2 linked regions of the Thiocapsa rosea genome follow. The protein of the gene in region 2 interacts with the protein of the main gene of each other region in a pairwise test. Links are inferred from orthologs where the notes say so. Each region holds a gene or a part of one and is shown on either strand. Other genes may lie near its edges.

Region 1 (2,826 bases), 300 kb from region 2 along the record:
AGGACGATATTCAGCTCTAGGACCTCGTGGCTGTCCTCCTGTTCGTATTTGACGGAGACGGCGTTCATGTCGACCTCCACGTACTTGCGGATCACCTCGAGGATCTCCTGCTGAAGCTGCGGAAGATACGAGGGTCGGCCACGTTGCGTGCGATCGTGGGCCACCAGGATCTGCAGCCGCTCCTTGGCTACACTTGCAGAGCCCTTCGGTCGCGAGGAGCGGAAGTAGTCGAGTAAGCCCATAGGTCAGCCTCTGAAAAAGCGCTTCAGGAAGCCCTTCTTCTCCACGTGGAGAAAACGGTGCGGCACCTCGTCGCCCAAATAGCGAGCAACCGTATCGGCATACGCCTTGCCGGCATCGCTCTCCCGATCGAGGACCACGGGGACGCCGGAGTTGGATGCGGTGAGGACGGATTTCGACTCCGGAATGACGCCGATCAAGGTCAGCGACAGGATCTCCTGCACGTCGTCCACACTCAACATCTCGCCCTTCTCGACCCGCGCCGGATCGTAGCGCGTGAGCAGCAGAAACTCGCGGATCGGCTCTTCGTTCGACTCCGCTCGACGCGATCTGCTCGACAGGATACCCAACATGCGATCGGAGTCACGCACCGAGGACACCTCGGGATTGGTCACCACGATGGCATCGTCGGCGTAATACATGGCCATGGTGGCGCCGTGCTCGATGCCGGCCGGCGAGTCGCAGACGATGAAGTCGTAACCGTGGGCCAGCTCCTCGAGCACTCGGCCCACGCCCTCCTTGGTCAGTGCATCCTTGTCGCGCGTCTGAGAGGCCGGCAGCACATAGAGGTTGTCGCAACGCTTGTCGCGGATCAGGGCCTGGTTGAGGTTGGCCTCCTGATTGATGACATTGACGAAATCGTAGACGACACGGCGCTCGCAACCCATGATGAGATCCAGGTTGCGCAAGCCCACATCGAAATCGATGACAACCGTGCGATGACCGCGTTGTGCTAATCCCATAGCCAACGCGGCGGACGTGGTCGTTTTGCCGACCCCGCCCTTGCCCGAGGTGATCACAATAATTCTCGCCAAAGTAGCCGCCTCCAAAATGGGATGGTCCGTCGCCCAACCCTGCGTCGGGTCAAAGTTTTTCGATCCTGAGAATCTTCTGGTCCAAATAGATCTGGACGGGAACGCCGCGCAATTCCATCGGGATGTTCTCGCTCACCCGGTAATGCCCCGCAACCGAGACCAGCTCGGCCTGGAGATCCTGGCAAAAGATCCGCGCATCCGTGTTGCCTTTCATGCCGGCCAGTGCACGACCGCGCAGCGGGCCGTAGACATGGATATTGCCGTCGGCCATCAGCTCGGCACCCGAGCTTACCGCGGCGATGATGGACAGATCCCCACCGGCGGCGTAGACCCGTTGCCCGGAGCGCACCGGGCGGGTCACCAGGGTGAAGGCTGCACCGGCGCCTGCACGCGGCGTTGGCGCGGGCTCGGCCTGCTGCACCGACGGAGCAGCCGCGGCGGGCGCGCTCGGCGCGGGCTCCTCGGGCGCGACGCTGCGCTCGGCGCGGGTCGCACGGGTCTCGTGCTCGCCGAGGATCGCCAGCTCCATCGCCTCCGCGGCCTCGTTCTGGGCCTTGTTGCCGCCACGTACGCCGAAGGGAATCATCCCGTAGCCGCGCAGCAGGCCGACCAAGAGCGGAAACTCGACCTCGCCACCCCCTTCGGGAAAGGCGCTCAGATCGATCACGACGGGCGTATTGCGAAAAAACTCCGGCGCCTGCTCGACCCGGGCACCGAGTTCGGCGGCGACCGCCTCGATGTCGGCCTCGAGCAGACGAATGATCGGCAGCGTGAAACCGGCCGCCTTGAGCTCGAAGACGGCGGGGCGATCCCCGACAGACGTGCGTTGATACCCTGCCATTTTGCTGCTTTCGGGGCAAACGCCCGCCGATCTCCGCTGGAATGAATCAAAAGAATCAAAAGGCCGCCGTTCATCGACGACGTCCGGTTCCGGGTCCTAGTGCAGCACGGCCGATGTGTCGAGACCATTCGTTGTCGTTGTCGTTGTCGACCATCGATTACGACAACGACAACGACAACGACAACGACAACGAAAATGATCACTCGGGATCTTTGCTCAGCTCCAATCGCCGTGACGCGACGTGCCCTGCTACATCGATCAGCCCGGCGGCCACTGCATGGGACGCCCGCCCAGGATGTGCAGGTGCAGGTGATACACCGTCTGCCCGGCGCCCGCGTTGCAGTTGATCAAGGTCCGGTAGCCGCTGGCGGCGATCCCCTCCTGCTCGGCGATCTTGGCCGCGGCCAGGAACAGCTTGCCGATCAGCTCGGCGTCCTCGGGCTGCACCGCGTTCAGGGTTGGGATCGGCTTGCGCGGGATCACCAGGATATGTGTCGGCGCTTGCGGGTGAAGGTCTCGGAAAGCGACCAGGTCGTCGTCTTCATAGACGATGTCGGCCGAGACTTCGCCTGAGGCGATCTTGCCGAAAATGGTATCAGACATCGTTGCGATCCGCTCCGTTATGAGACCAGTGGTGTCAGAGTCGGCGCCGACCGTTGAAGGCCAACGCCAGCGTGCCGCCGTCCAGATATTCGAGCTCTCCGCCCAGCGGAACACCGTGGGCGATGCGGGTCGCGCTGACCCCGTGCCGATCGGCGGACTCGGCGATGAAGTGCGCTGTCGCACTCCCCTCCACGGTCGGGCTGATGGCGAGGATCACCTCGCGCACCTCCCCGCCCGATAGACGCGCGTCGAGCAGGTCCAGGCCCAGCTCCTCCGGGCCGATCCCGTCGAGCGGCGAGAGCCGCCCGCCGAGCACGAAATAGAGTC
Region 2 (4,029 bases):
ACGCAGGCTCGGGGTCAACGGATGCGTCCGCGGCCTCCGTCTCGCACAGCCGGCGCCGATGCCGCCAAGCGCTCGGCACGCCAGCCCAAGCGGGCCGTCGTTCCGGCAGCGGAACCCCGACAGGCTCGGGATCCGAGCGGGCAACACCCGCTGACCGACCGCGACGGCAACGCGAGGTTGCAGCGCTACGAGGAGCGGATCAAGACGGCGTTCGATCGGATCGTACCCGTGCTCAAGCGGATCTCGGCACTCCAGCACGCGTCCGACTTCGAGCGGCAGGCCCAGTCGATCGCCCGGGACGCGTTGGGCTTCGACCTGCCCGAGCACATGCTCGCGGATGCTTGGGTCACCCAGCTCGATCTGCGGCGTCTGTTCGCCTGGTGCGTGTTCGAGACCTACCGTCGGATGACGGATGACTTCTTCGCGAACGACCCGCTCGGCGGGCACGAGATCCGAGACTTCGACCGTTTCCTCCAGGACTGCGGCTTCCATCAGCTGGATGTCACGCCCTGTGCAGACGGGCGCTTGGCCCACGCGATCAGCTACGTGCTGCGTTTGCCCTGCGGCGCGGTGCGGCGCAAGCCCTACGCCGGCGGATTGTTCGATGTCGAGAACACGGTCTCCAAGTGGGGCGAGGTCGAGCTCGGGCGATTCCGTGAAGGGATACCGAACACCGCGGATGCACCGACCCGCTATCTCAAGTCGGTGATCTATCACTACAGCTCGGTCGATCCGCATCATCAGGGCTGCGCGGCCCACGGATCGGACGATGCGGCGGCGGCGCAGGGCGCCTTGGATCGGCTTCTGGCGTTCCGCCAATCGGTCGAGAACGGTTTCTGCTGCGGTGCCTCGGTGGCGCTGCTGCTGATCGGCTTGGACACGGACACGGACGCGATCCGGGTCCACGTGCCCGACGGCGAGGGCCACATGGACCTGACGCAGTCGGTCGATGCGCTCAAGGTCCACGCGATCACGCGTGACCTGGAGCCGACCGCGGCGCGCGCTCGGGTCGCCGAGCTGGTCAAGGCGCACGCACCGGCAAGCGCCGATCCGGGCATGCTCCGGCTGGTCGCACGGCTGATCGAGAACAACCTGTCGCAGATCGACTATGTGCGCCAGGTGCACGGCGGCCACTATGCGGATGTGGGTCACGCCGAGCATTTCATGGGTGTCGGCATCGGGTTCGAGGAGATCCAGCTGCGCAACCTGACCTACTTCGCCTACCTGTACACGGTCGAGGAAGGGGCCGCGGATCTGGACGTCGGGCGCAAGATCTTCAGCGGACTGAATGTCTCGCGCGGTCTGCCGATCCCGATCGTCATCCGCTTTGATTATCACGGCGGTGTACCGGGTGCGCGCGAGCGCGCGGTGACACGCTGCCGGCGGCTCGATGCCGCGCTCGCCGGCCGATTTGCCGATCTGGCAGACCGGGGCCTGCTTCACCGATTGCTCGTCGTGCGCGACAGCGACGCGGGCGCCGGCATCGAGGTCGTCGGATGCTCGCTGACCGCCCCGACGGCGGGAGGCCACTGATGAAGATCTGTCAGGTGGAGCGCCCGCTGGTCTCGACCAACCGGATCCCGGGATTCGAGCACAAGCATCTCTTGGTGGTGCGCGACGGGAGCACACAACAGGTTGCGGTCGATGCGGTCGGCTGCGTACCGGGTGACTGGGTGATCTGTGTCGGCAGCTCCGCGGCGCGCGAGGCGGCCGGCAGCAAGGAGTATCCGAGCGATCTGACCATCGTCGGCATTATCGATCATTGGCCGCCCGAGACGGAGGCCGCCGGGCCGCGAGGTGCAGGCTGATGGAGATCAGGCAGGTGATCGGATCGCTGGTCTGCACGCACCGGATCACCGGGCTCGGGCACTGGGATCTGCGGCTGCTGCAGGACACGAAAGGCAAGCAGTACGTCGCCACCGACCCGGTGGACGCCCGACCCGGCGACTGGGTCTTCGTGGTCAGCGGCTCGGCGGCGCGTTATGCGATGGGCAACGCCGCCATCCTGACCGATTTGACGATCGGCGGGATTATCGATCACTGGGAGGCGCATGACGTAGCGGCGGCTCGGCCGACCGCGGCCCTCGCCGCGAAGGCGGCCTGAGTGCATCCGCCGGCCCTTTGAGCGACAGCGGATCCGCTGTCGCTGTCCGCACCGGCGGACGGCCTTGAATCCGGATTGAAGATGATCGGGCAGCATCGCCCGCGGCGACTTGGTACACAGAGGAGACACGAACGATGGCAAACGAAAAATTCGGAATCGCGCTCGGGATGATCGAGACCCGTGGACTGGTCCCCGCCATCGAAGCGGCGGACGCCATGACCAAGGCCGCCGAGGTGCGCCTGATCGGGCGCGAGTTCGTCGGCGGGGGCTACGTGACCGTGCTGGTACGCGGCGAGACGGGCGCGGTGAACGCCGCGGTGCGTGCCGGTGCGGATGCCTGCGAGCGCGTCGGCGACGGCCTGGTCGCGGCCCACATCATCGCCCGCCCGCACCGCGAGGTCGAGCCGATCCTCCCCGTCGGCGGCCCGGCCGTCGACTAATTCAAGGTCAGCAATACGCGAGGAGCAATCAGCTGGAGGCTGAAAGCTGGGGGCTGAAGGCTGAAAGCTGGAGGCTGGAGGCTGGAGGCTGGAGGCTGGAGGCTGGAGGCTGATAGCTGATAGCTGATAGCTGACAGCTGACAGCCGATAACCACCCGCCGAGAGCAAATCGCGACACACTTAATCAACGATCAACACGACACTTAAGATTGGAGAGCACAGATGGCCAGTGAAAGCTACGGGATTGCATTGGGGATGATCGAGACGCGCGGACTGGTGCCCGCAATCGAAGCGGCGGATGCCATGACCAAGGCCGCCGAGGTGCGCCTGATCGGACGCGAGTTCGTCGGCGGCGGCTACGTGACCGTGCTGGTGCGCGGCGAGACGGGTGCGGTGAACGCCGCGGTGCGTGCCGGTGCGGATGCCTGCGAGCGTGTCGGCGACGGTCTGGTCGCCGCGCACATCATTGCCCGTCCGCACCGCGAGGTCGAGCCGATCCTGAACCGCACCCTGCCGGCGGCCGCCGACTGATCAAGCGGCGTTCAGCCATGAGCCGCTCGATACCGGCGGCAAGGGGTTGAATCTAGGTTGAAGCATGAGACACGCACGCATTCATCCTCGTACCCTTGGCTATCTCGGTCGCGCCTTGAGCTTGGAGCTGTCCGCAGTCCAGCAGTACATGACCCAGGCCTCACTCGCCGAGGCCTGGGGCTTGCCGGAGGCGGCGGTCCGTCTACGCGAGGAAACGGTCGAAGAGATGCAGCATGCCGAGCGCATCATCCAGCGGATGTTGGCGTTGGGCGTTGCGCCGAACGGATCGCAACTGCGTCCGGCCGGCGTCGCGCGCACTCTGGTCGAACTGCTTCTTCAAGACGCGGTGCTCGAATCCGAGATCGTCGCCCTCTATCGCGAGGCGGTGATCTTCTGTCGACGCGTCGGGGATCGGGAGAACGGTGACTTCTTCGAGGCACTCCTGAACGAGGAGTCCGCTCACGCTCGCGAGATCGATGACTGGCTGGCCTCGCTCGGAGTCCCGCGCTATCGTGACCCCTCGGAACGTGCCTACTTTTAAGGGATCCCCGTCATGAATCAAGGCTGGACCGAGCGTCAGCGTCCCGTACGCCTCGAACGCCGCCTGGAGTTTGCCGATTACGAGGCTACCCGCGATTTCCTGGATCGGGCGGCGAGCCTCTCGGAGCGCGTCGGCATCTATCCGGACATGAGCTTCGGGCGAACCTACGTGAACATCACCCTACATGCCGAGGACGATGCGACCGCGTTGGGAGAGCCGCTCCGGCACTTCGCGCGCGAGATCGATGCGCTGCTCGCAACCGAGAAGACCCTCGATGAGTGATCAGCCCACCAAAGACAACACGCCCGAAGGCGTCAAGATACCGACCGGCGCAGCGCCTGTGCCGGCAGCGCCGCGACGCGCATCCGCCAAGCCAAAATCGGCACCTCGATCGACCACGGACGTCGCCGCAT

What was found. The genes of interacting proteins can lie anywhere in the genome.
Region 1: the proteins of BDD21_RS11570 (region 2) and minC interact in binary tests that used the Escherichia coli proteins (3 or more experiments, as listed by UniProt). The link is inferred for Thiocapsa rosea from one-to-one orthologs.

Annotation. Positions count from the first base shown.
Region 1 is NZ_RBXL01000001.1:2,913,170-2,915,995, reverse strand. It holds minC (septum site-determining protein MinC), read right to left. Parts: upstream 1,897-2,826; coding sequence 1,105-1,896; downstream 1-1,104. Other genes in the region: recR (recombination mediator RecR), read right to left, coding at 2,534-2,826; BDD21_RS12910 (histidine triad nucleotide-binding protein), read right to left, coding at 2,155-2,499; minD (septum site-determining protein MinD), read right to left, coding at 246-1,055; minE (cell division topological specificity factor MinE), read right to left, coding at 1-242. UniProt on the Escherichia coli protein: Cell division inhibitor that blocks the formation of polar Z ring septums. Rapidly oscillates between the poles of the cell to destabilize FtsZ filaments that have formed before they mature into polar Z rings. Prevents FtsZ polymerization.
Region 2 is NZ_RBXL01000001.1:2,617,532-2,621,560, reverse strand. Bases 457-3,455 are described here. They hold BDD21_RS11570 (carboxysome peptide B), read left to right. Parts: upstream 457-1,807; coding sequence 1,808-2,104; downstream 2,105-3,455. Other genes in these bases: BDD21_RS11555 (ferritin-like domain-containing protein), read left to right, coding at 3,140-3,455; csoS1 (alpha-carboxysome major shell protein CsoS1), read left to right, coding at 2,767-3,075; csoS1 (alpha-carboxysome major shell protein CsoS1), read left to right, coding at 2,239-2,544; csoS4 (alpha-carboxysome shell vertex protein CsoS4), read left to right, coding at 1,533-1,808; BDD21_RS11580 (carboxysome shell carbonic anhydrase), read left to right, coding at 457-1,533. Also shown: more of BDD21_RS11580, read left to right, coding at 1-456; more of BDD21_RS11555, read left to right, coding at 3,456-3,616; BDD21_RS11550 (4a-hydroxytetrahydrobiopterin dehydratase), read left to right, coding at 3,629-3,898; BDD21_RS11545 (hypothetical protein), read right to left, coding at 3,899-4,029. UniProt on the Escherichia coli protein: Probably forms vertices in the bacterial microcompartment (BMC) dedicated to ethanolamine degradation. It may be involved in transporting positively charged molecules into and out of the BMC.